2 regions of the Enterococcus sp. 2201sp1_2201st1_C11_2201SCRN_220225 genome follow, and region 1 is predicted to be linked to the other one. Evidence: riboswitches for the same ligand, from Rfam matches in the RefSeq annotation. Region 1 holds a riboswitch; the other holds the start of a gene.
What was found. Region 1 has a riboswitch for FMN ahead of ribD (bifunctional diaminohydroxyphosphoribosylaminopyrimidine deaminase/5-amino-6-(5-phosphoribosylamino)uracil reductase RibD). Riboswitches for the same ligand answer to the same signal wherever they lie in the genome.
Positions count from the first base shown of each region.

Region 1 (15,964 bases):
GAACAATCCTTAACTTGTACGCTAACCTTTGAATAAGCATAATTTAATCACAAGCTAAAATCACAAACAATCAGTAGTTCTTTAAAAATGCAGGAATCAAATGTGTAAGTTAGACATTTGGTTCCTGATTTTGGTAATAAGGAGATGTAAAGAATGAACTATCCTGCTCAGAAAAGCAGTTTGATTCATACGTTAGGTTTCAAACGGGTGTATCCCTCAGTTTTAATCCAATTGAAATTAACGCAACTGCCTCAAGTAAAACGACTAGAAGAAGCGATTGAAAAACTAATCGAGATTCTTCCTCAAATTGCTTGTGGCTATGATTTTACTGAAAACTGTTTTTATCTAGTCACCGAAAAAATTCTACAAGTCATAGATGGCAAAGGTAATATTTATGATACAAAACTTGATTTTCTACACCAGCCACAAGTAAAAATCTATTTACGCCAGCAAGGAGATACTGGCGAATTGATAATGATGGGTAGTCATATTTTTTCAGATGCTTCGGGTTTTAAACAACTACTCTATGCACTAATTGCTTTATATAATGGGGCTGAGGCTAGCGAATTAGGAGAAAACCAGTGGGAAATCATGGATGTGTACCGTTCTTTTAAACAAAAGACCTCCTCAGTCAGTCGGTCCGATTCATCCGAGCCTTTGAATCTCCCTTTTGCCAGTAATCAAGGAGAAAAAACATATAAAATGGCCAATCGAATCACGCTTTCAGTCGAAGAATTGGCTAAGCTGAAAGCCTACGGAAAGCAACGAGGCTTTTCGCTAAACGATAGTCTATTGGCAGGTTATATGCGCTTTTTGGCTAAATACAATCCGACACATTCAGAAATTCAGCTAGCTTGTCCCACTGATACACGGCAGTTTTTGGCTGAGGACAAAGGTTTGCGGATTGGTAACTATACGGCACGCTACAATCCGATTGTTTCTCTTACTCACCACGAACCCTTTTGGCAATCGGTTGCAAAAGTTCATGAAGAGATGGCTTTACTTAAACGCAATCGTGAGTTTATTGAGTCAATTCAGCCATTATTGTCTGATTCAGCTCAAAGCTTAGATGAGATCCGGGCGGCCTTAAAACAAACGTACCATCCTCGCAAAATTTCTTATACGAATATGATGACAATTGATGAAAAACGGCTAAATTTTGAAGATGCTCAAGTAGTGGATGCTTTTATGTCAGGATCTTTTCGCAAAACTCCCGGGTATCAAGTTTGCTTCAATACTTTTAAACAACAGTTAAATTTAGTCTGTACGGTAGAAGGCAGCCAAGAAAATCAACGACAGGCAATGAACTATCTATTTGAAATCAAACAAGAATTATTGACTGGTTTAGAGGAAGAATAGATAAATGGCTTTACTTTTGAAAAAAGGTGAATAGAGAAAGCATAAAATCTCATTGACGAATTTCCAAAAGAGTAGTAAGGTTTTACTGAATTGAATAAGAATCTTCGGGGCAGGGTGTAATTCCCGACCGACGGTGACAAGGCATACCTTGAAGTCCGTGACCCGCATAAGTATTTGCGGTTGATCCAGTGTGAATCTGGAACCGACAGTTAAAGTCTGGATGGGAGAAGAAAAACTTATCGAAAAGGATAGGAGAAGTGTCAGCTTTTTTTGTCGTAGTTTCTTTGAGTTTGCCTATTTAAGGCCTCGTGTGATGAATTGCACGAGGCCTTTTTCATTTGGAAAGGAGGAAGATGAATGCATGAAACCTATATGAGACTTGCCATTCAGGAAGCACTGAAAGGGGCGGGAAAAACCTTTACGAACCCTTTAGTCGGGGCCGTAATCGTCTCAGAAAATCAAGTAATTGCCGTGGGAAGTCACTTAGCTTATGGCCAGCCCCACGCAGAAATGAATGCTATTCAATCATGTAATACTCCCGAAAAATTATTCAATTCAACCATTTATGTGACCTTGGAACCTTGTCATCATTATGGGAAACAGCCACCTTGTACAAAGACCATTTTAGATAGTGGCATTAAACGAGTGGTGATTGGGCAATTAGACCCAAATCCATTGGTGGCAAGAAAAGGAAAACAGTTTTTAGAAGAACAAGGGATAGAAGTTATCAGTGGTGTGATGACTGAAAAAGTACGCCAACTAAATCCCTTTTACAATTTCTTTTATGAACATCAAAGGCCTTACATTACTTTGAAACAAGCAATTTCCTTAGATGGCAAAATTGCTTTAGCTGGTCAACGTACCTCTTTAACCAATGAGGAAGTATCACAAAGAGTTCATGAGGAACGGGGTGATTATCAAGCTATACTAGTGGGCAGTCAAACTTTGTTAATTGATAATCCCACTTTGGGCACGACGAAAGATGTCTTATTTCCACCGCTACGAATCATTCTTGATCGCAAAGGACAGACTTTGGAATACCCAGAACTAAGACTCTTTCAAGAGGACAAAGGACAGATATTAATCTTTACGGAAAGAAAGCCCGTTGCCAAAATGCCCAAGTGGGTGGAGGTCCTTTCATTTCCTGAGGTAACTATTGAACTGGTAATCGGTGAGTTAACTCGGCGAGGGATTCAATCTGTTTACGTTGAAGGAGGCGCACAAATCCATGATGCGTTCTTGGCCAGTGGGCTGTGGGATGAACTGATAACTTATGTAGCGTCTAAAGTGATTGGCGGAAATAGCACCTCGAGTTTTTCCAGTCAACGGCTAGTAGAATCTGTTACAAATCTTAGTGACTTAACAGTTGAAACCATTGACGGAAACCTCCGCATCGTTGGGAGGAGAAGATAGGATGTTTACAGGATTAATCCAAGAACAAGGACGAATTAAACAGATTCATCATCAAGGCAAGACGATTTTGTTAACTTGCCAGGCTTCCGAATCGCTAGTAGCGGATTATGCCATTGGCGACAGTATGGCTATTAATGGAGTTTGCTTGACTGCAGTGAAAAAAGAACAAACCCATTTCACGGTGGATATCATGCCGGAAACCTATCAACGAACGACCTTTGCCACAGCCAAAATCAACGACCTTGTGAATTTGGAACGGGCATTGCAGTTTAACGGTCGCTTGGAAGGACATCTGGTGGCAGGGCATGTGGACTGTACCACCCGGCTGGTAGACAAACGAGTCCTAGAAAATGCCTTGTTATTAACCTTTGATTACCCCAAAACGCTCCAAGGTGAAATTATTCCTCAAGGTTCCATTGCGATTAATGGGGTAAGCTTGACGGTGACGGCAGTTTCACAACAACGCTTTTCAGTGGGATTGATTCCTCATTCTAAAGATCAGACGAATTTAGGAAAGTTGAACCGGGGAGAACGAGTGAATATTGAGACGGATTTAATTGGTAAATATCTCAAAGCCCAAGGACAACAGGAAATCAGAAAGGAAATGGCATATGAGTGAAAGAATTGAAACTGCAATTAAACAATTACAAAACGGTGGATTGGTGATTGTGGCAGATGATGAGAACAGGGAAGCAGAAGGAGATTTAATCGGTATCGCCAACTTGGCAACTAGTGAAACCGTGAATTTCATGACGAAATTTGCTCGAGGATTGATTTGTGCCCCAATTTCCCAAAGGATTGCCCAACGTCTGGCACTTTCTGAAATGGTGGAACAAAATACCGATAGTTTTGGGACAGCCTTTACGGTGAGTGTGGATCATCGGAGTACGACTACCGGGATTTCTGCTTTTGAACGAGCCAAAACGATTCAAGCTTTGGCCAATCCACAAAGCGAGGCCGATGAGTTTCATCGTCCGGGACACATTTTTCCATTGATTGGGAAATCCGGAGGTGTGTTGATAAGAAGAGGCCATACGGAAGCAGCTTTGGATTTAGCCAAACTCGCCAATCAAAGCGAAGCGGCCTATATTTGTGAAATCCTCAATGAAGATGGCACTATGGCGCGACGCCCCCAATTGGAAGAACTAGCAAATAAATGGCAGTTACCTTTTATTACCATTGAAGAATTGGCAACGTATTTGTCCGCAAAAGGGCAATTGACCGTGGCATTACCAACAGCCTATGGGGACTTTCAACTCTCCCTATTTGAAGATCAAGAACAGCGGGAACACTTGCTTTTGTCAAAAGGAGATATCCAAAATTCTGAACAACCACTCCTAGTGCGGATTCATTCCGAATGTCTAACCGGAGATGTTTTTGGCTCTCATCGTTGTGATTGTGGGGAACAACTGCATCAAGCGATGAAAATGATTGAAGCAGAAGGTGCCGGTGCGATTCTTTACTTGCGACAAGAAGGGCGGGGAATCGGGCTGAAAAATAAATTGCGGGCTTATCAATTACAAGAAAAGGGTCGGGACACCGTAGAAGCCAATTTGGAATTAGGCTTTCATGCCGATGAACGGGAGTATCACTTTGCCGTTGAAATGTTGCAAGCGATGCAGATAAAGCAAGTTCGACTCATGACCAATAATCCTGACAAAATCCAAGAATTAGAAAAAATGGGGATTGAAGTGGTGGAACGCGTGCCATTAGAAACAACCCCGTTTAAAGAAAACCAAAACTATTTGAAAACCAAAAAAGAAAAATTTCATCATTTATTGACGGTTTAGTAAAGTATTTTAGATTTTCTATTAAAAAACAATTTTAGGAGGAATAGACAATGACACAATTTGAAGGCACATTTTCAGAAAAAGGAATCAAGGTAGGCATCGTAATTGCTCGTTTTAATGAGTTTATTACGGCAAAACTTTTAAGTGGCGCCAAGGACAATTTATTGCGTCACGGCGTGAATGAAGTGGATATCGATGTTTACTGGGTTCCGGGAGCATTTGAAATTCCATTTATTACAAAGAAATTAGTTCAGACGGGTAAATACGACGGAGTGATTACTCTCGGTGCGGTAATTCGCGGGGCTACCACCCATTATGAACTGGTGAGCAATGAAGTGGCCAAAGGAGTGGCCCAAATCGGCTTAAATTCAGATATTCCGGTGATGTTTGGTGTGTTAACTACGGAAACTATCGAACAGGCCATTGAAAGAGCTGGAACGAAAGCCGGAAACAAAGGATCGGAAACGGCCCAAGGGTTGATTGAAATGATTTCGTTGAATCGTCTGATTTAAAGCGTCACAGTTGGGGCTAGGCAAGTTTTTCATAGTGAGAGTTTAAGTCGTTTGTGAATTAATAAGAAACGCTCATAGTCACAAATTTTTCAAATATATTATCACGATGACCCGCAATCCTTCGTTTATGTTCGTAGGATTGCGGGTTTATTGGCGAAAAGGTGATTCAAAACTGTAAATACAGATATTTTAGTAGGCAATCTACATAATTCACCATATAATAGCTTACGAGTAGAAGTTAAAGGAGTGTATGATAAAGGAAGTAATTATATTGGCGATCTTCTGGCAAAACACCCATATTGAAAAAAATGAAGCACGTCGCTCGTATTTTAGTAGTCATTCGGCAGAAGTACCAGTGAAAACGAATTGGTCAATGCCTTTTTTCTCAGTTGTATTTTTAAGCAAAAGAAAATAAACTATCTCGAAACTTTGATGAGTGTTATAGGATAAAAAATTTAGTGTTGGAGAATACCAAAACAAATCAACTTGGAGGAAGAAATGAATAATAATGATCGATTATTGCGCTTGCGTTATGCCATCGACTTGAAGGATAGCGATTTAATCAAAGCCTTTGAGCTAGGAGGTGTACCCCTGACGAAAGACGAGGCGCGGGCGGTACTGACCAAAGTGCAAGACAAGCATGAAGACGATGAAAAACGCAATGTGTATGAAAAAGCCATCAATAATCAAATGTTTGATGCTTTTTTAAATGGCCTAATTCTTCTAGCCAGAGGACCACAAAAAGATAAACCGACAGAAACGGCAGTGCAACAGAGCAAAGAAATCAAACACATCAATAATGTGTTACTAAAAAAGCTAAAAATCGCTCTTTCCATGACTACAGAAGATATTTTAGCTATTTTTGCCGAGGTTGAGTTATATCCATCAAAAGGAGAAATCGGGGCTTTTTTGAGAAAAGAAGGGCAACGAAATTTTAAACCTTGTGGGGATAAATACATGCGTAATTTTCTCAAAGGCTTGGGTATTTATAATAGAAGAAAATAGCTAGGCTTAGGCTAACTATCTGCCAGAATCATCGAGATTCGCAGGGAGATCAAAGGAAAAAAGAGGGCGTTACTTAAAGGAAGGCCTGTTAAAAGAGGCAATCTTTATAGAAAAGAAGGCTAACGCTAATCTTAGCGCCTAACTTAAAATGATACTAAAAGTTGAAAAACCGCGAATCTACATTTAATGAGATTTGCGGTTTTTGTTTTCCTTGCATTTTTTAAGAGTACTTTTGCAAAACAGATAAAGTGACAAGTCGTCATAAATAATCGTATACTGTTCTTTGCACAGAAATAGGATAGATTTCGAGAAATAAGGAATGCAATCTAAGGAGGATGGAAAGAGATGTTCTTAGCCCGTAAAGAAATGCGTTATGCCAAATTACGGTATAGTTTAATCATCGGCATTATGGTGTTGGTGTCTTATGTGGTCTTTTTGCTTTCAGGCTTGGCGACGGGACTGGCTCATGAATTTGATCAAGGGATTGTCAATTGGCAGGCAGATGAAGTGGTTTTAGCCTCGGATGCCAATCAAAGCTTAAATGCTTCTCAACTAACCCAAGAAGATTTAGAGCGGGTTACGGCGAGTGAGAAAGCGCCAGTTGGAATCTTCAGTGGAGCGATTAAAAAAGAACAGGCAAAAGAAGACATCAATCTATTTGCAACGGAAAAAGATGCGTTTATTTTGCCCCAAGTGACCAGTGGCAAGAGTTTTTCTGCTAAAAATGAGATTATCATCTCACAAAATTTGGCGGATAGTGGCTATGAAATCGGTGATCAAGTCACGATTGGGAAATATGCGGAACCTTTGACGATTACGGGAATTTTTCCAGCTACTTATTATTTAGTATCACCAGTGATTTATACGTCATTAGAGACGTTTACTAGTCTGAAATATGGTGGGCAAGAATTTGCTGAGGCGACGCAAGAACCAATCAATGCGGTGGTAGTGAAAGGTGCGGCAAAGGTAGATAATGCTGATGCAGCTAGCGAAACTTTGGAAGCGATAAAAACCGCGGATTTCATCGAAGCGATTCCTGGTTATGCCGCTCAAAATCTGACTTTAAATGGAATGATTTACTTCCTATTTGTGATTGTAGCTGCGGTGGTGGGGATTTTTATGTACGTCATTACCATGCAAAAAGCCCCAATTTTTGGAGTGATGAAAGCCCAAGGAATTTCCAATGGCTTTATCGCAAAATCCATCATTGCGCAATCTTTTTTGGTAGGAATTATTGGTGTTGCGGTAGCGATTTTGTTAGCGCTGGGAACTAGTTTGATTTTACCGGATGCCATGCCGTTTTTAGTTGTGCCACAACAGTGGGGACTGTATAGTGTCATCTTATTAGTGGTAGCGATTCTCGGCGGACTCTTTTCGATTCGAACAGTGACGAAGGTTGACCCGATTACGGCGATTGGAGGATGAGAAAAGTGGAAAAAGCATTGGACATGCGTCAGATAAAAAAAGTTTTCGGGAGTGGGCATACTGAAGTTACTGCCCTAAAAGACATTGACTTTAGCGTTGCACCGGGAGAATTTGTCTCCATCATCGGGCCTTCTGGTTCGGGGAAGAGTACTTTTTTGACCATTGCAGGAGGCCTACAAAATCCTACCAGTGGCCAGATTTTTATCAATGGTCATGATTTTACCAGTCTCTCAGAAAAAAAGCGCAGTAAGCTACGTTTTAAAGAAATCGGCTTTATTTTGCAAAGTTCAAATTTGATTCCTTATTTGAAAATCGAGGAACAATTTTATTTAGTGGATAAAGTGAAAAAGGAAGCTCTTAATAAAGAGCGGGTCACCCAATTGTTGACTTCCTTGGATATTTTAGATTTAAAAGACAAGTATCCCCGTGATCTTTCCGGTGGAGAACGACAACGAGTGGCGATTGGCCGGGCTCTTTACAATGATCCAAGTTTGATTTTGGCCGATGAACCCACAGCTTCACTGGATACGGATCATGCCTATGACGTGGTCAAATTACTAGCCAAAGAGGCCCACGAAAATCAAAAGGCAACGATTATGGTTACCCATGATCCCCGGATGACCCAATGGAGTGACCGGATTTTTAGAATGGAAGATGGACTTTTGGTGCCAGAAGAAATGTCTTGAGGAAAATGATAAAAATTTTTTAAAAAGTGTTTTTTTAGAGCTAATCTTTTTGGAGTAGAGAAATCTACTCTTTTTTGTTGTCTAAAAAAACTGAGCGAAAGAGTGGGGCATCATGTAATCTTTTGAGGCTAGCGCTTAGTTTTAGTAATAGCTACACATAAAATGAAAGAATTATTAAAGTTATGCTTTGTTTGGAAATGGATAATCCAGTTATGATATAACCTTCAATTAGGTTGATAGAAAGAAATCAGAATTCTAGTTTTTATGAATTAACCATTGATAATAAAGAGAATTATGGAAATATCTAACTAGAAAAATTGAATCAATCGGCTCGTTAAATTTTTTTGTAGGAATTGATTTTATTATACTTTCTACTTTTTGCACATCATATTCTTATTGTGTTACTATTAAATTATAAAACAATAAGAAAGAAGGGCTGTCAGTGGAGGCAAGAAGGCGATTATTGGAAGCTAGTGATATCTATGACCAAGAGCAAACTAGTGAGGACTTTTTAGAAGCCATGAGAGATGTGGTTAATTGGCATGGGCAACAGAATGATTTTTATCAAAAGCTACTGGATGCAAAAGGATTTAGCTCTGATCAGCTACAAACAGAGGCTGATTTAGCGAAGATTCCTTTTATGCACGCCAATTTTTTCAAATACTATGTTTCGCTATCTGTGCCAGAAGAACAAATCGCCCAGCGCGCCACCAGTTCGGGAACTAGTGGTCAAAAGAGCCAGATGTTTTTTGATCAAGATAGTTGGGACTATGGTCAAGCCATGGTGAAGCAACAGTTTGGCTATCACGACTTTTTATCCGAGGAACAGACGAACTATTTGCTCTATACCTATGAACCTGTAGGAGAAAATGAACTAGGAACCTCTAAAACGGATCAAGGCTTATTACAGTATGCGCCAGTTCATGATACTTTTTTTGCTTTACGGTACAACGGTCAGGAACATGAATTTGATTTTTTTGGTACGATTGACTGTCTGAAACGCTATGAAAAACAAGGACTACCGATACGAATCTTTGGTTTTCCTTCTTTTTTATACTTTACTTTAAAACAAATGAAAGCGTTAAAAATGCCGCCTTTAACGTTACACCCAGATTCGATGACCATGTTAGGGGGCGGCTGGAAAGGTTATGGCGAGCAACAAATCAGTAAAGAAGCATTGTATCAATTGGTGGAAGAAATGCTTGGCTTTTCTGAGAAAAATTGTCGGGATGGCTACGGCTCCACCGAGCATTCCGTGCCGTATTTTGAGTGCAGTCATCATCAATTCCATATTCCTGTTTATTCCCGTTTAATTGTGCGGGATGTGAAGACGTTGGAGTCAGTAGCGGATGGCCAGCCGGGTTTTGCCAATTTTATTACGCCGCATTTACGCAGTGTACCCGCGGTTTCTGTATTAATGGGAGATTTGGTTTCCAAACATGCTGGTGCTGAATGTGGTTGTGGGATTTCTGCGCCTTTTATGAAAATTCTAGGTCGAGCCGGAACGTCCCAGGCGAAAAGTTGTGCCATCACAGCCAGTGAATTATTGAAAGGGTAGGGGGAAATGTCATGTGGTTATATCGGGGAAAACTACAAAGAAGAGCACAACTGCCAGAGTTCATGGCAAAATTAAATGAACAAGTCCAAGTAGATTTAAATCAAGAGTTACCCATCCGCACTGTTTTACAAGCTTTGGATCAATTAGGGCAACGTCTTGTGGAAGATCCATTGTTTTTAACAGAAGCTCTGACAAGACAAGGATTGGCTGAAGAACAAATTCAAGAAACCATTCAAGAAGCGGTGGGAATTTTAAATCAAGAAGCATTGATGAAAAAAATTCAGCGAGAACTTGGCGGTATTCCAGGGGAAATTGAGCACATCAATGAAGAGCAAAAAATTTTAGAGGGATGGTTGCCAGTAGGAGTTCTAGGGCATGTGACCAGTAGCAATGATCCATTAATTGGTTTTTTGAGCCTAGTGGAAGGCTTGATTACCGGGAACATTAATTTAGTCAAGACGTCCGTGGACAATTACGAAATTCCCTTGTTACTTTGCCAAGCATTGCTTGAGATTGAGCCTTTATTGGCCAGTCGTATTTATCTTTTTCCTATCCCTTCAGCAGAGCAAACTTTATTGGGAGAAATCTTTGCCTGTTGCGATAAGATTGCGGTTTGGGGTTCAGAAAAGGCAGTCTCAGGGGTGAAAAAATTAGCTCCTGTAGGTGTTGAAGTAGTGAGTTGGGGGCATCGGATTAGTTTTGCATATTTTACACCGGCTGGGAGAAATACTGAAGCGATGCAAGCATTAGCCAAAGAGGTTTGTCTTAACGAGCAACAGGCTTGTTCGGCACCACAAGTGGTCTATTTTGAGACCGCAGATAGAAAAGAATTAATGGCTTTTTCAAAGGAACTAGCGGCAATTTTTGAGGGAGTTTCTCCCAATTATCCCCAAGGCAAGTTGTCCATTGCCGAGCAAGCAGAACTCACCACCCAAGTGGAAGTTGCCAAACTAGCAGAAATTATGGGAGACCAAAACGTACTTGAAGGAGCGGATTATCGTTTATTCGTAAAATTTGATGCCAACTTAGAAGCAAGTCCCCTTTATCGCACCCTTATTGTCAAACCAATGAATCGCCAGGACATTATTAGCAATTTACGAGGTTTTCGTCATTATTTGCAAACGGTAGGACTGAGCTGTGGACAAAGTGAAATCGCTGAAATCAGCAGCAAGTTATACGCTGCTGGAGTGACTAAGATTACGAATCCAGGTCAGATGTTAATGGGGTATACAGGGGAACCCCATGATGGTGGCTATGCCTTGGCCCATTACGTAAAAAAAGTCAGTCTGTCTAATCAGAGTTTGCCAAAGGGACTAGCTTTATTAGCAGAAATGAAACCTCCTCAACCTATGAAAGTCAATACGCCAGTGCTACACAAAGAGGCGTTTGGCAAACAAGAATCCCCCACAGCAAATGGCCAATTAATCATAAAAAGTGGCGGGAGCAGTGGTCAGTCTGTATATGCTTATCATACTTATCCAGATGCTGCTGAAACGTATCGGTCCACGGCCCACGCTATGATTTCAGCAGGGATGAGAGCCGATGATCGTGTGATGAATCTTTTTTATGGTGGGGAGCTCTACGGTGGTTTTATCAGTATGTACGAAGCGGTAACAAGGGTTGGTGCCACGCAATTGCCGATGCAAGCGGCACCAGATTTGCAGTTTGTGGCTAAAGAAATCAAAGCTCATAAGGTAAATGTTCTAATTGGAATGCCTACTTATTTAATCAAGCTCTTTACAGAGGCTGGCGAGCAGTTGAAAGCGGCTAAACTTGAAAAAGTTTTTTACGGTGGGGAGCAGTTTGAGCCCGCTTTACAGCAACAGTTAGAAAAAGAGTTTGGGATTACCATTCACTCTTTGACTTATGGCTGCAATGAAATTGGTACCATCGGCTATGTGTGTGAATACTGTAAAAATGGAGAGCATCATTTGCATCCTACTAAATATTTAGAAATTTTGGCTTTGGATCAAGATGAGCCGGTACCTATGGGCGAAACGGGGCGCATAGTACTAACACCAGTCAACGGGGAAGCTACCAGAATCAAGCGGTATGAGCTTGGTGATTTAGGGCGTTTCGTAGTGGAACCTTGTCCTTGTGGTCGGCAAACACCAAAATTCGAATTACAAGGACGTTTTGGCGATAGCTTTAAATTTGCGACTAATCTAGTGAGCTACCAAAAGTTTCAACAGATTTTGGCTGAGCACTATGATTACCATGATTTTTTACAATTGGTGATTGATTATTATCACGACAAAGAACGACTGTTGATTGTAGCTGAAGAATATTTTCCTGATTTGGAGGCTACCTTGAAGAGGGAGTATCCAGAAATTAAAGAAACTCTCCAATATCAACTAGGAATCGTGACCCAGCAACTACAGGAGTATCAAATTAGCTCCAGTGGCAAAATGCGGCGAGTGGTGGATTTGCGGGTGGCTAGTACTTTAAGCGGGACTAAGACGTGTTAAGAAAAATGTCCCTAGACTATGTGAATTATTTGCTGAAATTTTAAATAGTCTGAAACTTACCAGAAAGGAAGAGAGTCGATGATTCAGTTAGTCAACCTGTCTTTTATTAATCATGAACGCTATTTGCCGGCTACATTAGATTTGATTGGAAAAACTGCAAAAGCTTTGGGATTACCCCATGAAAAAGTCAATAATCTGGTATTGGTAGCAGAAGAGCTTATTTTGCGCCGCTTGAAAAATGCCTTTGAAAAGCGAGGCTATCTTACCATGGAATTAGCTTGTAACGAAAAAGAGTTTGAATTTAGTCTTCAAGACAGAGGGACTCCTTACTGGTCTGTGGCAGCAAAAATTGGGGAGCTGGTCTACAATCCTAAACTAAGCGACAAAAGTTATGACCAGATTCGCCAAATGGTGGATTTTATCGGTACGGAATTCTTAGGTTTGGCGGGACAAAAAACCATTATTCGCATGAATATTCCCCGAGTGGAAATTAGAGAGCGAACCTTTTCTGAAAATAAGCCTAAAGATTTGAACTTTCACATTATAGAGGTGACCAGTGAACAAGAAATTCTACAAGCAGAGTTATGTATCTGGGATGAATATGGCTATTCTTATTCTTTTGAAAAATTCTATCAGCCTCCCTTGTTAAAGGAAACCATTGAGTCCGGTGAAATTCGTTCTTACTTAGTTCTAAATGAGCACGGCGAAGTGGCCGGGCACTATGCGTTGATGTTTTCTCGAAATCATCCTGGGCTGCCAGAATTAGCAAGTGTGGTTGTGCGCCATAACTTTCGGCGCTATGGGGTCTTTTCCATGATGATGGCCCATGGTGTGGAGCAAGCTCAAAAATTAGGTTATTCGGCGTTATTAACCAAGCCAGTCTTGTACCACACAGCGACTCAACATGTGGCTACAAAATTAGGCTTTGTACCTACCGCGGTGGCCTTTGATCACTTATTTGACAAAGTAGAAAGTGAATACAATCATGGAAAACGCCTTTCAGTGGCTTGTAGTGTGCTTTTATTTCAAGAAAAAACGGCAACTCTTTACGCCCCTGTTGAATTACAACCGCTGATTGAACAGACTTACCAAAAACTAGGAAAAGACTATCAATTTGTTCTGGAAGAAAGTAAAAGTCTAAATGAGACTAGCTGTGTACGCAGTGACAGTGATTGTTTGACTCAATCTGGGGGAATCACGGTGGAAGTTATCGGCAAAGACTTTGCGACCATTATTAAAGAAATTGATCGAGACTTCACCGCTAGAAAAATAGAAGTTGTAGAAGCCTTATTGCCTTTGGAAAAAACAGGCTGTCAGGAAGGGTATCGTTTATTAAAAGAATTAGGCTATTTCTTTACCGGTGTGATTCCTGGAGGTGTGACAGGGGATTTATTGATGATGCAAAAAGTCATTACCGCGCTTCCGAGCTGTGAAGGTATCGTCACAGAAGCCCCTTATACAGAACTTGTTACGGCCATTCTAAAAGAAATCGAGGAGTGAATTATGAAAAGTTATCCTTTATCTTATCTCATTGACTATGCGAGAAAACATTCTCCTTTTTACCAAGAACTTTACCGTGATTTACCAGAAGAACTGGATTTTTCTCAGCTTCCTTTCGTGGATCAAGGAACTTTCTGGAAAAATCCCCGCCAAGTATTGACCTATGCGCCAAAAGACGGTCATGTTTTTCGCAGTGGCGGTACCACCGGAAAGCCAAAGTTGACTTATTATGCTGAAGAAGAATGGCAAACCATGTGTGAATCTACTGCCTTTATGATGCCGCAATCTGGTTTGCAATACGGGGATCGGGTAGTGAATTTGTTTTATAGTGGCAATATGTATGCGAGTTTTTTGTATAGTTATAGTTTGTTTCGTTTATCGCCAGTGAAAGTGCAGCAGTTTGACGTCTCAGGGCAAGTGGCTATTGAGGTGGTTGCAGATTTGATTTTAGACAATCAGATTAATGTTATTGCCGGATTGCCTTCGATGATTATGAAAGTGGTCGCTTACGCACGGAAACAAAATTATGATTATTCTTTTATTACGGCCATTTATTATGCAGGAGAACCTTTATTTGAAGACCAAATGGCGGAAATTCGTCACTTTCTACCCAATGTTGATTTTCGTTCCATAGCCTACGCTTCCAATGATGGAGGGATTATCGGCTTTTTTGATACGAGTTGTGAATTAAATGAACATCGAGTCTTTGAAAATGTTTGTAAGCTGGAACTTTTGGATGAAGATACAGGAGAAGTCATTACAGAAGCGTATCGCCCTGGGAAAGTGTACATTACTTCCTTGTATCGGTTGTTAATGCCGATTATTCGTTATCCTGCAGGTGATCGAGCTCAGTATACGGAACCTGAAGGCATCCACCATCGGAAGTTTCAACTGTTAGGTCGCAGTGAAGAAGGCGTGCGGGTAGGGTATGCGACTTTTAAAATGGAACATTTCCAACGAGCCTTAGAAAAAGCCGATATTCAATGTCAAAATTATCAATTTGTTATCACCCACGAGGAGCATAAAGATCGTTTGGTAATTAAAATTGCAGAGGCTAGCCATCAAGATAGTGAAAGGCTATTACAATGTTTAACCGAAGAAGTTAGCCTTTTGAAAGAAGTCTTAGCAACGAAAGAAATCCATCCCATTGAAATTCAGTGGGTCACATTAGCTGATTTAAGCTATCATCCGGTAACAGGGAAATTGAAACGGATCTTGGACCAACGGATAAAAGCCAAAAGTGAATAAATAAGAACTAGTCAAAATGGACTGAAAAGGAGAAATTGATGGATCATTTGCACGAGCAAGCAAAAAAAGCTTTTATTATCGGCTTTCCCCTAGTTTTCAATCTAGAACAAATGCAACGCTTTACCAATCAAGGAGTGGGGAATTTACCTCCAGCACCTTTTAATCATTTTAGCCATGCAGTAACCAAAGCCAAACCTACAGATGAATTTGTCTCGGTGAACAATGATACATTGTATTCTGTCAGCCAAGTAGACCTATCCCAAGGGCCAGTGCTATTTCGAATTCCCGTAATTTCTAAGCGTTATTATGTCTTTCAATTAGTAGATACTTGGACAGAAAACTTTGCCTATTTGGGGCAACGTTCTTTAGGGGAAGCCGGTGGGGAGTTTTTACTGGTGCCACCGGGCTGGACTGAAACACTTCCCAAAGATCGAGAAATCATTCATTGTCCTACGAAATTAATTTCCATCGTGGGGCGTTGGGCCTGTGGCGAAGAAGAACTTGCTACAGTCAAAGCTTTGCAGGCACAAGTTACCTTAGAAAGTTTGACTCAAAGTAAAAGCGGCTACCAATGGCCTGAATTTACGGAACACAAACTAGTTTTTTGGGAAAAATTATGGCGTTATTTGCAAGATTTTCCCCTTAGTCCTGCTTTTGCCGATTTAGAGCCTATATTAGCCGATTTAAACTTATTGGCAGCTAAAAATCCCTTCCCCAATATGGAAGAGTCGCTACAATCAGCCTTGTTAGCAGGCGCTGAGGAGGGGGTAAAAGCCATTGATTACTGCTTATTAAATGGGAATGGGGAGCAGGAAAACGGTTGGCAAAAAAATTATCACATCTTTGATTACAATGGGGAATTTTTTGAGCGAGGAACGTTGAATCATCCAGATTGGATCATGCCTTGTGACACCCCAGATCAATTACTGGAACTTTCTTTGCGGCGGGCCGCGGCAGCCAAAGGAGGTCTGTGGGGCAATCACGGGTATGAGGCAATTTA
Region 1 covers NZ_JBCOJC010000021.1:24,773-40,736, reverse strand. Annotated here, with positions in the region: gene AB5754_RS07365 (aldose 1-epimerase family protein) at 1-36, shown strand, start outside; gene AB5754_RS07360 (hypothetical protein) at 154-1,359, shown strand; FMN riboswitch at 1,456-1,595, shown strand; gene ribD (bifunctional diaminohydroxyphosphoribosylaminopyrimidine deaminase/5-amino-6-(5-phosphoribosylamino)uracil reductase RibD) at 1,717-2,772, shown strand; gene AB5754_RS07350 (riboflavin synthase) at 2,774-3,391, shown strand; gene ribA (GTP cyclohydrolase II) at 3,384-4,562, shown strand; gene ribE (6,7-dimethyl-8-ribityllumazine synthase) at 4,613-5,074, shown strand; gene AB5754_RS07335 (DUF1456 family protein) at 5,573-6,079, shown strand; gene AB5754_RS07330 (ABC transporter permease) at 6,425-7,504, shown strand; gene AB5754_RS07325 (ABC transporter ATP-binding protein) at 7,510-8,190, shown strand; gene AB5754_RS07320 (hypothetical protein) at 8,633-9,748, shown strand; gene AB5754_RS07315 (acyl-CoA reductase) at 9,760-12,216, shown strand; gene AB5754_RS07310 (GNAT family N-acetyltransferase) at 12,295-13,716, shown strand; gene AB5754_RS07305 (phenylacetate--CoA ligase family protein) at 13,720-14,964, shown strand; gene AB5754_RS07300 (DUF1254 domain-containing protein) at 15,003-15,964, shown strand, end outside.

Region 2 (15,964 bases), on a different contig from region 1:
AAAACAGTGCCTTGTGCTGCTTTTTCTTCAATATGATCCCAAGGCCCAGGCAATGTATCTTTAATCGATAGAGAAATCCGTTCCCGATCAGGATCAACACTTAAAACAGCAACTTGTACTTGGTCGCCAACTTTTAAAGCATCACTTGGTTTGGCAATGTGGCTGTGAGAAATCTCAGATACATGGACTAAGCCATCGATGCCACCAAGGTCTACGAAAGCTCCGAAGTCAGTCAAACGAGCAACGGCACCTTCCACAACATCCCCTTCGTGAAGAGAAGCCAATAATTCTTGTTTTTTACCAGCTTTTTCTGATTCCACAATCGCTTTGTGAGATAAGATCAAGCGGTTTTCTGATGGTTCGATTTCCACAATTTTAAATGCCAAGGTTTGGCCTTTATAGCTAGAAAAATCAGCAACGAAATGATCTTCTACCATAGATGCCGGTACAAAACCACGAACACCTACGTCAACGACCAAACCACCTTTGACCACATCGGTAACAGGGGCTTCGATGATTTTTCCATCTTTAAAATCTTGTTCAATGTCAGCCCAGACTTTTTTCGCGTCTAGACGGCGTTTGGAAAGTAGGTAACTACCGTTTTCCTTGTCTTTGCCGATAGATGAGATGACAACTAGTTCTAAGACATCCCCCACCTTTACAATTTCGTTGATGTCTTCCACTGGCAAAGTAGAAAGTTCCTTGGCTGGAACAACCCCTTCAACACCGGCGCCTTCGATTCCTACAACGGCTTGTTTGTCTTCAACGGCTAATACTTCACCTTTGACCACATCACCGATTTTCACCTCACCGAAGTTCTCCAATGCGTCTGCCATTGATTGATTGCCTTCTACTTGATTGTTCATTTCTGTCATGACTCATGTCCTCCTAACCAACACATATTAAATAAATGCATAGCTACAACTTTAAGTGTAAAATAAACTGAAAGAAAAATAAAGCGATTTCGCTCAATTCTTTTGAATAATCACGTTTTCATCCAATTTTTTGCTAAAAACTCCTAAATTTCTTCTCAAAAAGACTCAAAAGATTAGGCAAGCGTCTCTTCCACAATCTTTTCAATCGCAGCCACCACATCCTCAATGGACATTCCAGTAGTATCGATTAATCGAGCATCTTTCGCTTGTTTTAATGGCGAAACTTCCCGATGAGAATCTAAATAATCCCGATGTTTGATTTCTTCTTTTAAAGTCGCCAAGTCAGTGGCTAATCCTTTGCTCAAGTTTTCTTTGTAGCGCCGTTCCGCCCGCTCATCTACACTGGCAACTAAAAAGATTTTCACTTCGGCATTAGGCAAGACTTTGGTGCCAATGTCTCGGCCGTCCATAACCACGCCACCTTCAGCGGCAATTTTTTGTTGTTGGGCTACTAAGCGTTCCCGAACTTTTTCGTGGGCAGCAACTTCTGAAACGTTATTCGTAACATCATGGTTTCGAATATCTGATGTGACTTCTTCACCATCACAAAAAACTGCTTGTCCCTTGGAAGTTTGACTAAAAGTAATGGGGTAGTTTTCAATTAAAGCTACCAACCCTGCTTCATCATCAAAAGCCACTTGGTGTTTTAAAGCAAGATACGTCACACTGCGATACATGGCCCCAGTATCTGTATAAATATAACCGAGATCTTTGGCGATGATTTTAGCCACTGTACTTTTTCCCGATGACGCTGGACCGTCAATGGCGATATTGATTTTTTTCACTGAACTAGCTCCTCTTTGTAACTGATTTCCCTACATAAAGAAAGAGGCCCGAATAAGCCCCTAAAAATTTGAAGCACTACTAAACAGTAGCACTTCAAAGCTGTTTCATCCTAATAACAAATCTTAACGAATGCGTAATTGCATACCTGGATACAACATATAGTTGTTGGGATCCAAACCATTTAAAGCAAAGATAGTATCAACGGAAACCCCAGTGCGTGCTGCTACTTGGTTAGGGCCTTCACCGGATTGAACCAACGTGTAGTCCCCATCTTTTGAAGCTTCTTGGGTAGTTTGGTCATTTTGTGTTTGAGTACCATCCGCTACAGTATTGCCATATGCGTCCGTATTGCCGTTTGTGGTAGTGCCATCGGCTTGTTGCATCGTATCGTCGGCAGCAGGTGTTTCTTCACTAGAGCTAGGTACGGTTTCACTGGAACTTGGCACCGTTTCGCTGGAAGAACTAGAAGAGGAACTTTCTGAAGAACTTTCCTTTGTAGATTCTACAGTAGAAGATTCTTTTGTAGAGCTAGCAATTGAAGAAGTTGTTTCGGTGGTGCTTTCAGATACGGCGGCACGGTCTGTATCCCGGGTCACTACTGCATAAAAGCCCATAATCAAACCAATACAAAGTACCAGTAGTACTACTAGACTAATCAAAAATACTTTGTTGCCATTTTTTTGGCCTCGACGTTGGCTCCGAGAACCTAAGTCGTCCCCTTCTGTGTCATAAATTGGTTGTTCCCATGGTTCTTGATTCTCATTGTTGTTGAAGTCGTCTCGTTTACTCACTGTAATACCTCCTGTTGTCATTCGTTGGCTATTATACCATAGGTGAATCTTGACTGTCTTGAAAAATCTAAGACTGCCTTTTTCTTAAAATAATTTTAGCAATATCTCTTGCCAAGCGGTAACAGCAGTTGTACTTTCGGTTTTCTCTTCCCCTTTAAAAAAAGCCAATTGCGCTCCATGAAAATCACAACAAACCTCAGGAGTCTCTGTGACATCCTCGCCAAAATAAGCTAAAAGAAACTGACGGCGGCAGCCTTTTGTCTTCACATAATCCAGCATACTATTTAAACGCTGGTCTTTACTGAGGGCATTGTCCGCCAGTTCTGTAAGTAGCTCTTGATTATTCGTCTCATCCATTAAAGTTAGCCATTTTTCTTGTAAATCAGTCTTTGCGGTGGCCTTTCCTTCTAGCAAAGCTTGCAATCCACTGCGTTCTTCCCAAAGCTTTTGTTGAAAGAACTGCTGGACTCTTTCGTCACCTGTTTGATAAAGTAAAATCCCTTGTGCCGCTTTCCCGTCTCTGCCGGCTCGACCGCTTTCTTGCAAATAGCTTTCCGGGCTATCCGGCAAGTCATAATGAATCACAAAACGCAAGTCTGGTTTGTTAATCCCCATTCCAAAGGCGTTTGTGGCAATCAACACTTGCAATTGCCCTTGTAAAAACTGCTGTTGTAACAACCGCCGCTGGTCTTGACTTAAGCCTCCATGATAATACCCACAAGGAATTTTACCTGAGAGAGCCTGATACAAATCTTCCACTGATTGTCTCGTGGCACAATAAATCAACCCACTGGCCTGGGTCTGTTGAAGGTAATGGTCAATCCAAACGGTTTTATCTTCCGGCTGCTCTACAAAATAAGCGATGTTAGGCCGATCAGATGAATGGCGAAAAATTTGGCACTGGTCGTTTAACAGTAAGTTTTCAATATCTTTTGCTACTTTTTTAGTGGCCGTAGCCGTTAACGCCAAAGTCACGGGATTGTTCAACTGCTTTTTGACTTCTGGTAATAGACGGTACTCTGGTCGAAACTCAATTCCCCATTGGGAGACACAATGAGCCTCATCTACTACTAAAAAGGCGAGTTTTACTTGAGTTAAAGCTTTTAAAACCACTGGTGTTCGCAGCATTTCGGGACTTAAAAAAAGAAATTTGTATTGTTTTAAACGTTGCAAAATTGCATAGCGATCCCTAGGTTCAACGTGAGACGTCAAGGAAATGCAGCGTTTTTCACCGGTTGCTTGTAAAGAAGAGACTTGATCTTCCATCAAAGCAATTAAAGGTGAGACTACCACTACAAGACCTTCTACCAAGTAGCCTGGCAATTGATAACACAAGCTCTTCCCCGTACCAGTGGGCAAAATTCCCAGGGTATCATGACCGGATAGGACACTTTCAATTACCGCTTCTTGTCCCGGATGAAACTCATCAAAACCAAAATATTGTTTTAACGCCAATTTTAAAAACATTTTCTTTCCTCCTTTGTCTTGATCTGATACAAAGCAAAGGACAAAAAATCCACTTCTAAGCTAGCCACTTCTTTAAAGCGCCAAGTCAAAGGATCCCCAGGTTTATTTGCTAAAAGTTTCTCTGAAGCAGGGGCAATAAAATCTGCAAAGATAAATTTATCATCTCGTAACGCCCACTCAATCAAGTGATCATTAATCGTACCAGGTTTTAACTGTCGCTTTTGACAGACTTCTTCAAAGGAAAAGCCCGCTTCAAAAAGTGCTTGAGTACTTAAGCTACTTTGATTGCGATCCCATAAGAAAAATGGTGCCAATAGTTGGTAACAAACTAGGTTGGTTTCTCTTTCTACTTCCTGAAAAAAAGCCTGATGCCAAGCTAGCGGCACTAAGTAATTCCAAGGCGCATCACTCGCCCAAGGTGGCAATAATTGATAGCTTGTCTTACCTACCACCTGCCAACCAGAAAAACTTTGAGCTAGTTTATTTGCTATCTCTTGATCCAGCTGACCTAAAAGCTGGGTCAACTCTTCTTTCAAAATTTCTCGTAAATGCTCTTGCTGTTGACGAATCAAAAGACGCACCGGTTCTGTAAACATCGGAGCGGTTTCTAAAGGGATAAAAGTCGGCTGTCTGTGATAATTAGAAGCCACTTGAATGACAAATTGCAACATGCGCCACGCTGCAGCCTCACTTTTCCCATAACGAAAATGATTGAGATGATTCAAAACTTGCTGTTTTTCTTTTGTAAGTTCTATCCCCTGTCCTCGCTGATAAAAACCTTCTTTTACATCAATTAAATGTCCTTCTTGCACTAATTTTTGTAATTGAATCTCAAAGTCTCGTTGCGATACTTTGGGAAACAAGCCCACAAAAGGCAATAAATCGTGCAAACAACCAAAGAGCAATACGGAAGTCGTTTTTTTCCCGATTAACAGTTGATACAATGTGGTAGCCTTCAGCTTGTCTCCTGGCGCAAACAAGGCTAAAATAAACTCATCCATCTTAATTCCTCCGAAAGTGAGTCTTATTATGACATCTTTAGCGAAAATCAAACCTGAATTATGTATTAGTTGCGGACTGTGTGCAGTTTATGCCCCCACAATTTTTGACTATGATGAAGAAGGAATCTTGCTTTTTAAACAGGAACCAGAAGCTCGCCAACAATTCATCAGTGAAACAGAATTGGCCGCCTTAAAAAAAGCGGCCGGCAAATGCCCTGTTCGAGCAATCCTCATTGAAAAGCTAGAGGATTAACCCTCTTTTTAGCAAATACGTAAATCTTTATCATAGCTTACGGCTGAACCTTAAATGATTCAGCCGTTTTTGGCTTTTACTCACAACAAATGCGATACACTGTTTCCCCATAGATTTCCATCACTTGATAAAAACTTGCCAAAGACCATTGTTCATTAGCTTGATGTACATAGTCTGGAGTATCGCCAAACATGGCCCCAAACGCCACGCAGTTATTCATAGCCCGGGCAAAGGTAGCCCCTCCATTGACAAAGGGCTCCGTCATATCTCCAGTCAGCTGGCGATAAGTAGACAATAAAGTTTGAATCAAATCACTTTCAATTGGAACATATAGTGGTGCTAAATAATCGTGTTCGTGATAAGTTAGACCGTATTTTGCGGCAGCATCTTTTAAAGCTGCCACCAATGTTTCTTTTTCCAAGGTCACCGGATAGCGGATATCTAACCCTAAACGGCTTCTCGTCGGTGTGATTTCCATTTTGGCCACATTTAAAGTCATGACACCAGAAACCTCATCTTGGAACAAGCCTACTAAACTTTCTCCGGTGGCATCTGTCTTAATCACTTTACCTGCCACGTCTAACACTGAATTGGTAAAGGAGTTGGTATTTACCAAAGCTTCAGCTAAGCGGGTAATGGCATTCATTCCTTCTGGTGCTAGTTTAGAGTGAACACTCTTTCCTTGTACCGTAATGCAGTCGTCAACTTTTTCAAAAGAATAACCAAGTTTCAGAAGTTCTGTAGCCACAGCCTCTACTTTATCTCCAGAATAAAGGGCGTGATCAGGCACCACATTTAATGATCCCCCCGCCTCAATTGACAATTCATTACTGCCAACACCTTCAAAGTAAACTTGCAATAATCCTTTTTCCGCAAAGATTAATGGAAATTTGGAATCCGGTGCAAAGCCTGCGGTAATCATCTCTTCTTTTTCATTGTAACGATTGATACAGCGCCAAAGATTCTCTTCATCCGTTCCAAAAATAAAGCGTACTCGTTGCTTAAAAGTCACTTTTGCATCCATTAAAGCTTTTACACCATATAAAGCCGCAACGGTTGGTCCTTTATCGTCTTGTGCGCCTCGGCCGATAATCACTTCATCGGTGATTATTGGAGTGAAAGGTTCTGATTCCCAACCACTTTGTCCCACAGCCGGTACCACATCCAAGTGGCACAAAATCCCAAAAAGTTCTTCTCCTTCACCGACTTCTGCATAACCGTAGTAACCCTCTGGATCTTGATAAGTGGTAAATCCCAAAGATTCGCACAACGCTAATGTGTGTTCTAACGCTTTTAAGCAGTTCTCACCAAAAGGCTGTCCCGCTTTAGCATCTGCTTCATCTAATACTGAGGGAATGGCAATTAAATCTGCCAATGCCATTACTGCTTTTTCTTGATGTTCCTTTGTAATAAAAGCCATGTTTGTTCCTCCAATTTAAAAATAGCCGGTTTTTCTCACTGCAATTATGGTAGCCGAGAAAAAGCCGTTTGTCTAGTTTTGATTTGGAAATTAACCCTAACGCCTTCTTGGAAATCTCTCTAGTCCAATCCTTGAGATAGCTTAGTCAATTTTTCTTGCCTGTTTTTTAACACGCCCCATTTCAAAAGAAAAAAGCAGCCTCGGTTCAACCGAAGCTGCTTTTTTGAATAATCCTTTATAATCCTTGTGCTTCACGGTGTTGCTTTTTTACCAACCATGGGTAAAGCTTCAAATAAATTGCTAAAAATACTCCGCTGACAATAATCCCTTTAATCAAGTTAAACGGAATGATTCCAATGGCAATGTATTGCGCCATAGACGTGCCTAAAAATTGGTCTGCAGTGACGCCGTAAAAGCTTAGATACAAGGGTGTAATCACAAAATAGTTAGCCACACTCATAAAAATCGTCAATGCAGCAATCCCGGTAACTACTCCTAGAACTTTATTTTTACGTTTGTTCATGCCTTTATTAAAGAAATAATACATTGGCAAAGTGAAAATAGTACTAGCTAAAAAGCTGGTTACATCCCCCACGATGTTGGTAGGCTCAAGGCCCGTAGTGAATAAATGCAATGCCGAACGGATAAAAGCGGTGGCAATCCCGGCTACTGGACCATATAAAAACATGCTCAGCATCACAGGCGTATCACTAAAATCCACTTTCAAAAAGCTAAAAGCTGGAATTACGGGAAACGCTACATACTGGAGCACTACCGCCATTGCCGCAAACATTGCGACTGCAATCATTTTTTGTACCTTGGTGTTCTTCATGTTGAAATCCTCTCCTTTTTGGCATTTTGCCTAATAGTGAAGGATTCATCTTCAAACGAACCTCTTTGCCAGCTTTACCAAAAACAAAAAACTCTGCTTCCCAGGGGAAAGCAGAGTAGAGTTATCTGGTGAAAGACACGCAAATAAGCCCTATCTTCTTTATCCAGACTATACTGTCGGTATCGGAATTACACCGATTCAACCACTGAAAAGTGGGTCGTGGACTATACCACCGGTCGGGAATCACACCCTGCCCCTGAAGACGAACCTTTATTTAGTTTACAAGCTTATTATACAGTTTTCGTAAACCTTTGCAAGCTTTTGGTTTCGTTATTTAGATTGTTGCAACAATTGACTTACTTCGTGTTTGGAAAGTTTCCGGGATTCTCCTGGCCGTAAATTGCCTAAAGTCAACTCACCATAGCCTTCTCGTTTCAGCTTCTGCACTGGCAATCCCACTGCTTTAAACATATTTTTCACTTGATGATTGCGCCCTTCGTGAATGGTTAAAGCAACCACACTAGTTTCGGCTTTGGCATCCACTGAAATGATTTCATAGCGGGCTGGAGTCAGTTTGTAGCCTTCAATTTTCATTCCCTTGGTTAAGGGATAGAGATTTTTTTGATTGGCTACTCCTTTGACCTTGGCCACATAGCGTTTGTCCACCTCGTGTTTTGGATGGGTTAAACGTTGGGCAAAAGCGCCATCATTCGTTAATAACAACAATCCTGAAGTATCATAATCTAAGCGCCCCACTGGATAAATCCGTTCTGAAATTTGTGGGAAATAATCCGTCACCACTTTACGACCCTTGTCATCACTGACTGCAGAAATCACGCCTCGAGGTTTATAAAAAAGATAATGTACTGGTTCTTCTTGGTAAATGGGCACATTGTCCACTTCCACTAGATCCTTCGCTGAAACCTTAACTCCTAGTTCAGTCGTCACATCCCCATTGACTTTTACTCGCCCAGCTAAAATATATTCTTCCGCTTTTCGCCGGGATGCAATGCCAGCATGGGCAATCACTTTTTGTAATCTTTCCATTATTGTTCCTCATCTCTTTCTTGACTTGATAAGTCAATTTCAGTGGCTTCAACCATTTCTGATACTTCCTCTTGGTAGCGGTCAAAAAACAAGTCCAGGGGTAATTCTTCTTCTAATTCACTTTCCATGGACTGAATATCAGGTAATTCCGCCAAGTCTTTTAAGCCAAAGTAATTCATAAAGTGACTTGTCGTCCCATATAAAATCGCGCGACCTGGCCCTTCCACTCGACCTTTTTCTTCAATTAACTGACGAGCGGCTAATTTTTGTACCGAGCCAGAGGACTGAACTCCCCGAATTTCATCCACTTCCATCCGGGTAATAGGCTGTTTGTATGCAATAATGGCCAACGTCTCCAAGGCTGCTTGAGACAGACGATTAGCCAATGGAGATTGGGCATATTTTTTTAATAGAGGGGCAAATTCTCGCTTAGTCGTCAAAACAAAGTGATTGCCTACTTCTAAAATATTTAAAGCCGTTTGTTCACTTACTTGATACCGGCCTTGTAGCTCTTGAATCAATTGATAAACCGCTTCTGTAGGTAGATTCAGCAAATAGCTTAACTCTTCTAAGCCAATTCCTTCATCCCCCACTACAAATAGCAAGGCCTCCAGTTCACTGCTCTTGTTCATATTCTCCCTCTTTCATACCATATAACAAAATTTCACCGTAATTATCTTCTTGCACCACGCGAATTTCTCTGTTTTTCATCAGCTCTAACATAGCCATAAAAGTAGTGACGATTTCAGTCTTACTATAACTTTCCATAAAAGATGTTAAACTACGACCTTCATGAGCGGACAAATGGGCAATTCCACGCTTGATTTCATCCATTCGATCTTCAATGGAATTTTCGTCACTACTAATGGTAGTTTCAATAATTTGCCGTTTCTTTTTCTTCTCCAACATTTTATGAAAAGCCAAAAACAAGTCTACAGTGGTAATTTGGTTTTTCGGTAAACTACGATCTTCTTCTTTGAAATCATCCACGTCCATCGGTTCTTTGGTGAAATACTGACTGCGTTCTTCGGCTTTTTCCGAAAGTAATTCTGCTGCGTATTTGTACTTACGGTATTCCAAGAGCTGATTCACCAGAGCATCTCGAGGGTCTTCTTCATAGATTTCTTCGTCTTCTGGCTCTAATTCTTGTTTTGGTAAAAGCATTTGTGACTTAATTGCCATTAACGTGGCCGCCATTACTAAGTATTCTCCGGCTAATTCTAGCTCCAAAGTTTTCATCGCATGAATATAGCCCATGTACTGGTCAGTAACTTGGGCTATGGGAATATCGTAAATATCGATTTCCAATGTTTTAATCAGATGCAACAACAGGTCTAGTGGTCCTTCAAAGACATCCAATTTTATCTTAATTTCGCTCAAAACTTGGCTCCTTTCCTAGGCCCGAGGGAAGTATTCTTTGTAGACATCGGTCATTCTTTTTTTAGTAATGTGGGTATAAATCTGAGTGGTGGAAATATCCGCATGACCCAGCAGTTCTTGTACTGTACGTAAGTCTGCGCCATTTTCCAAGAGATGGGTGGCAAAACTATGACGTAAAGTATGGGGCGTAACCGTTTTGTGAATCCCCGCTTCTCTCACAATTTCTTTTAGATTTTTCCAAATCCCCTGACGAGAAAGCCCCGTCCCGTGATGATTGACAAAAAGATGATCTTCTTCTGGATGATGTTGCGTCAAAGTTGGTCGCGCTTCATCTAAATAGCGCGTTACCCATTCAATAGCATAGTCCCCTAAAGGTACAATCCGTTCCTTATCTCCTTTACCTGTGGCTTGTAAAAGGCCAATGGTTAAATGCAAATCATTTAGTTTTAACCCGATCAACTCGCTTACCCGTAACCCGGTAGCATACATCACTTCTAAAATCGCCCGATTCCGTAAACCCAACGGCTCTTTCGTGTCCGGTGTTTCAATCAGCGCTTCCACTTCTACCAAACTTAACGTGTCCGGCAATTTTTGCTGTTTCTTTGGCGTTTCAATGTGCTGCATAGGATCGTGATCGGTATAGCGTTCTTGCCGTAAGTATTGATGAAAGCGACGCAAGCTAGAAATCATCCGGGTCACAGTCGCCGTGGATTTACCCGCTTGTTGCAATTCTTGTAAAAAACCTAAAACTAAAAAACGATCCACGTCTTGCCATGAAGTGATTTGCTTTTTGTTCAAGTATTCTAGATATTGCATCAAATCTCGACGATAACTTTGCCGTGTGTTTTGAGACAAGCCTCGTTCAATCAATAGATAATGTAAATAATCAATGATGACCTCTTCCATCTTATTCCCTCAACTTTCGCTTCCCTATCATAGCAAATTCCAAGAGATTGTGATAGTCAAAACCGATTTTTCCCCAGCAGAAGCTGTTTTCTTTTGCCAATTCATAAAAAAGACAAAACGAGTTCGTGAAGTCAAACATAGTCAAAACTTGATAATAAAAAAAGAGACCCTTTGACAGGTCTCAAATCGAACTAACTATTACTGGGCCTTTGTTTGCTTTGCTTGGCAACTTTGACAAATCCCATGAAAAGTCAGACGATGATCTTTTACAAGAAAATGATAGCGACTTTCTACTACTTCTTCCACTTCTCCTAAAAGGTCTTCTTCGATTTCTTCAATATTGCCACATTCCAGACAAAGCAAATGATGATGAAAGTGTTTGGCCCCTTCTTTGCGTAAGTCATAACGGGCTACACCGTCATTAAAACTAACTTTATCCACTACATGAAGATCCGTTAAAATCTCCAACGTACGATAGACAGTGGCCAAACCAATTTCAGGACTTTTCCGCTTGACAAAGAAAAAAACTTCTTCTGCAGAAAGATGGTCTTTCTCATTTTCTAACAACACCAACAATGTAGCTTCCCGTTGCGGTGTTAGTTTAAAACCGGCTTCATGAAGCTGTTTCTTGATTTTCATTAAGGCAGTACCTGTGTTCATAACCCGGTCTCCTCTTTTCTTACTTTATATTTATTATAATTAAAGATACACAAATATAAATTAAATCATACTTATTATAAAGTAATTTTTTCAATAAGACAAGCTATTCTCATTTAGAAACTAGTTTTGTCACACCGTCTTCTTGGACAATCCGTTTTTCTTTTAATAAATGACCAATGGCCCGCTTAAACTGGCCTTTACTAATCCCAAACATCTGTTTAATCGCCTCAGGATCTGATTTATCGGTATAGGGCATTTGTTTATTTGGGGTACGTTCCAAATAGACAACCAACATTTCCGCATCATCATTGATTACTTCATGAGCTCGTGGTTTTAAAGAAACATTCAAGACGCCATCTGGTCGCAAACCGATTACTCGTCCTTTGACGACTTCTCCTAAGCGGGGTTCCATATAACGCTCAGAAGGATGAACAAAGGCAATGCGGTAATCCTCGGTTAACAAGTAAGTCCCCGCAAGTTTCAACCGATAAACAGTACCGCTTAAATCCTTATTCATCAGATCTTGAGTACCTAAGCGGCTAAGCGAACGAAAAATCTTTTCATCTGCTAATGTTCCCCAAATCCGATCTTTTGAATCGACTCGTAAGGCCACCATTAAGCGATCTCCTTTTTTAGGCCATAATTCTCGCATGGTTGGTAGTTCATCTAAGGAGACGGCAATGTCTTTATCCGGTAAGCCAATATCCACAAAGGCACCTAAGTCCCGGCGCGTTTCAATTACTGTGGCAAAAGCGTAATGACCTTGACGACTTTTAGGAATCGCTGTAGTAAAGGCTAGTTCTTGTTTTTGATTCACATAGCCAAAGCCTTCCACAGCTTCCCCTAATTCTTTGGTTCCTTCTGTCTTAGCTAAACGAAAAGTAAAGCCATTTTTTTGTACAAAATAATGACTTTCATTTTCATCGGTGATTAAACCAGTAAATACAGTTGCTAATAATTGATTCATTTCTTTTCCTCCAAGGGCTAATGCCCACATTCTACATAACAAGACGCAACAAAGCAATGGTCACAACGCCTACAATCACAATCTTCATCAAGTCTTTCGTATAATAGCCTACCACTAAAGCAGGCAAACACGCTAGTAATTCAGGTACTTTAATTAACGGCCACTGCCCTTGGTGAAAGACCAACAAGCTTTGTACTAACAAAGCCGTCAAAATACACAATGGCAAATAATTTAAAAACTGATTGACCTTTTCTGGAAACACCAAACGACTGGCAAGGACAAAGGGTAAAACTCGAGGAATCCAAGTCACGATTGCACAACCAGCCACCAATAGAAAAAATTGCTGATTACTCATGACTTCCCTCCTTCAGTTAAAACGCCTACTAGACACCCGACTAAAGTTGCGGCAATCACCGCAACTTCGCCAGAAAAAAGATGCATACACAGAAGTAAGGTGACGACAACCGCCAATAAAATGCGAAAACTTTGTCTCGGACGTTTTTTTAATGGGAGTTGAACTTGAAAAAGCCATAGCCCCAAAAACATGGCAGTTAAAGCAAAATCCAATCCAAAACGTTCTGGGTTTGGGATGAATTGGCCTAATAAGCCTCCTAAAAGATTGGCTACTAACCAAACGCTATAAGCCGCTACATTTAGTCCGTGACACCAAGCAGTAGACACTTTTTCGCCAGCTTGTAAAGCAGTAGTCAACACCCCATAAGATTCATCCGTTAACAAGGTACCGATGCCTATGGTAGTTAACAACCCACGGCTACGAAAATAAGGAACTACCGATAAACTCATCAGTAAATGGCGAAAATTCACCAAAAAAACCGTTACAATAATGGAAGGAATCGGTGCCTGTAAAGCAATTAAACCACAAATAATAAATTGCCCGCTGCCTGCATAAACCAATAAGGACAACGCGGTAATTTGGACCAATGATAAGCCCACACCTTTTTCCACCACACCTGCTGCAAAACCAATGCCTAAATAACCCATCATAGTGGGAATACAAGCCTGTACTCCTTCACGAAAACTCCTATACCCTACAGTTGACTCCAAAAAGCAACCCCCTTTTTTCGTGTGATTGAAATCATCATATCGAAAAAAAGAGGGGGTCACAAGAAAATTTTTGAATTTTTCAGAAAATATCCTTATAAATACCGATTAACGAATGGTATGGTCGTTGCCATTACCACGGAAATAACCTGTTTTACAATTAATGGTCACCAAATACAAAGGTAAATCACTGTCTTTATAGTTTGCGGTTAGCGGTGCTTTATTCGTAGTAGCATACAAATTATAGTAGCCTTCGCCATTTTCAATACGGACAGGTTCAAGCTTATAGCCACCTGCTACAATATAGCCCCGCTGGATACAAGTAGCGAGTACTTTGTCCAAAACCCCGCTATTCCAAGTCCAAGCCGGATTTCCGGTATCCGCAATATCAGCGGCATCATTGGCTAAAATTGGTTGATTTGCAGAGTTTGTCTGCATATTTGGTGAAGCTTCTGCCGGTAAACTACTGTTGGCGCTTGTGCTATTTTGTTGGGCCGCTTTTTCTTGGGCAGCCTTTTCTGCTGCAGCTTTCTCGGCAGCCGCTTTTTCTTGAGCTGCTTTTTCAGCAGCTTTGTTTTCGTTAATTTTTGTTTCCACCAGCTTCAGTTTATCGCTCAGTTCTGTTTTTTCATCACTAGCTACTAAGGCTGTCACTAGCTTTTGCGCTGCTTGGTAGTCTACTTCTTTAGGGTTCGCAATTGCTTTGCCGTCTTTGATTAAAGCTGTTACCGCCGCCTGGGCATTATTCAACTGATCTAACTGTTCTTTGGCATTTTGCACACCTTGGGCCAATAATTGATCAAAAGAATCAGGACCACTCACTTTTAATGTAATCGCCTCTTGGGAAGCTAGCGATACATCTTTTGCTAATTGATCCCCAGAAATAACCGGTTTTACAAAAAGTGCATTGACTTGATTTTGCAAATCGAGTTTTTCTTCAATGTCAACAAGTTCTGCCTTGAGTTCTTTTGTTTCTTCATTAGCTCCTAAGTCCGTCACTTTGTCCATCGTTTTTTTGACTTCTTCAGTGGTAATGCCTGCTTTCAAATACTCTTTGTTTTCATCCAAGTATAAAGCATCAACTTCTTTTTGAAGGTCTTTAATTTCAGCATTTAATTCAGCCTGAGCTTGTTTTTGCGCTTGAACTTCTTGATGTTGGTGATAGGCATAAGCACTTCCCCCGCCTGTTAATAAAACAGCAGCAGCTAATGCAATCGGCCACTTCTTGCGACTTGTTTTAGGTTTTGATACAGCTGGTTCAGCTTCAAAGCTCTTTTCTTCTGAAGCAGTTGTTACAGGCTCAGGAACTGACTCTACTTCTTCAACTGGACTAGCCAATTCTGCTGGCATTTCTTCGGCGATTGTAGCGGGTTGCATCTCAGCTACTTTTTCAAGATCAGAGCTAGCTGATTCTCCTTCTTTAAGATTATTTTCAGCACTTTCACTGACAGGTAAATCTTTTGCTTCACTGGTTGGTTCTTCTTCCACAGAAATCAATGGGTCTTTGGAATCAGATACGAGAAGCTCTTCACTTACCAATTCTTCAGGTAGCTCTTCCTCAAAATCGGTCGACACTTCAGAAGTTGCTTGTCCTTGTGGTTCTACCACTGGCTCTGGTATATCGGAATCAATTGTATTATCTCGAGCTTCTTCATCGAGATGCTCTGTTTCCTCTAATTCCTCTAATTCCTCTAATTCCTCTGCTTCCAATTCTACCGTCTTCGCTTCACTTGATTCTGAATCCATGTTTTTCTCAGCAACTTGTTGAGCCGCCACCAATTCTTCTAGACTAGGCCCTTCTTCTTTGCCTTCTTTGTGACGTTTAATATATGCCGAGAGAATCGGATTGTCCGCTAACTCGTCTGCTGATTCAGAGGAATGAACGGATTTAGAGACAGCTTCTGCGGTGATTTCTTCCGTTTTAGTTGCTTCTATTTTACTAGCATCTTCATCGGCTACAACTTTTTTGAGGTCAGTCTTGTTTTCATCCGAATTGTTTTCCAAATGATTCATCAAAGCACCTAAAGAGACATTTTGAAATTCATTCCAAGCGATGGAATCATTATTTTTCCGATTTTTTTCATCAATATCTTGTAATTTATGGGCGATATTTTCCTCGATTTCTTGACCACAGCGAGGACAAACTAGTTTTCCATTTAATGGCTCAAAGCCACAATGAGGACACGTATTTATCAAATCGATTGCTCCTTCATTAATTCTACCGAGGTTTTCCTCAAGTATTAGCCAAACGCTCTTACCATTATAACAGAACTGTCGTTAGCTAATTGAACATACCTAACAGTAAATCTATCACAATCTCAGGAGTTCGCCAATATTAGGAAGGTTACGATTTCCTTAAATTAAAGAAACAGGCAAAAAATCATTGCCCCATAAGAAAGGCAGAACAAACTCGTTACCCTTTCGAGAATTAAGGCAAAACTGACACATGATTCTCTT
Region 2 covers NZ_JBCOJC010000013.1:1,004-16,967, reverse strand. Annotated here, with positions in the region: gene rpsA (30S ribosomal protein S1) at 1-875, opposite strand, end outside; gene cmk ((d)CMP kinase) at 1,049-1,720, opposite strand; gene AB5754_RS05210 (SAG1386/EF1546 family surface-associated protein) at 1,844-2,512, opposite strand; gene AB5754_RS05205 (ATP-dependent DNA helicase RecQ) at 2,597-3,979, opposite strand; gene AB5754_RS05200 (helix-turn-helix domain-containing protein) at 3,970-4,980, opposite strand; gene AB5754_RS05195 (ferredoxin) at 5,009-5,233, shown strand; gene AB5754_RS05190 (M20 family metallopeptidase) at 5,310-6,653, opposite strand; gene AB5754_RS05185 (ECF transporter S component) at 6,889-7,485, opposite strand; FMN riboswitch at 7,634-7,753, opposite strand; gene AB5754_RS05180 (pseudouridine synthase) at 7,816-8,532, opposite strand; gene scpB (SMC-Scp complex subunit ScpB) at 8,532-9,164, opposite strand; gene AB5754_RS05170 (segregation/condensation protein A) at 9,148-9,912, opposite strand; gene xerD (site-specific tyrosine recombinase XerD) at 9,928-10,818, opposite strand; gene AB5754_RS05160 (Fur family transcriptional regulator) at 11,017-11,478, opposite strand; gene AB5754_RS05155 (S1 RNA-binding domain-containing protein) at 11,588-12,445, opposite strand; gene AB5754_RS05150 (AzlD domain-containing protein) at 12,477-12,800, opposite strand; gene AB5754_RS05145 (AzlC family ABC transporter permease) at 12,797-13,450, opposite strand; gene AB5754_RS05140 (cell division site-positioning protein MapZ family protein) at 13,616-15,703, opposite strand.
Region 2: linked by a shared signal. The riboswitch ahead of AB5754_RS05185 (ECF transporter S component) and the one ahead of ribD (bifunctional diaminohydroxyphosphoribosylaminopyrimidine deaminase/5-amino-6-(5-phosphoribosylamino)uracil reductase RibD) in region 1 are both predicted to bind FMN.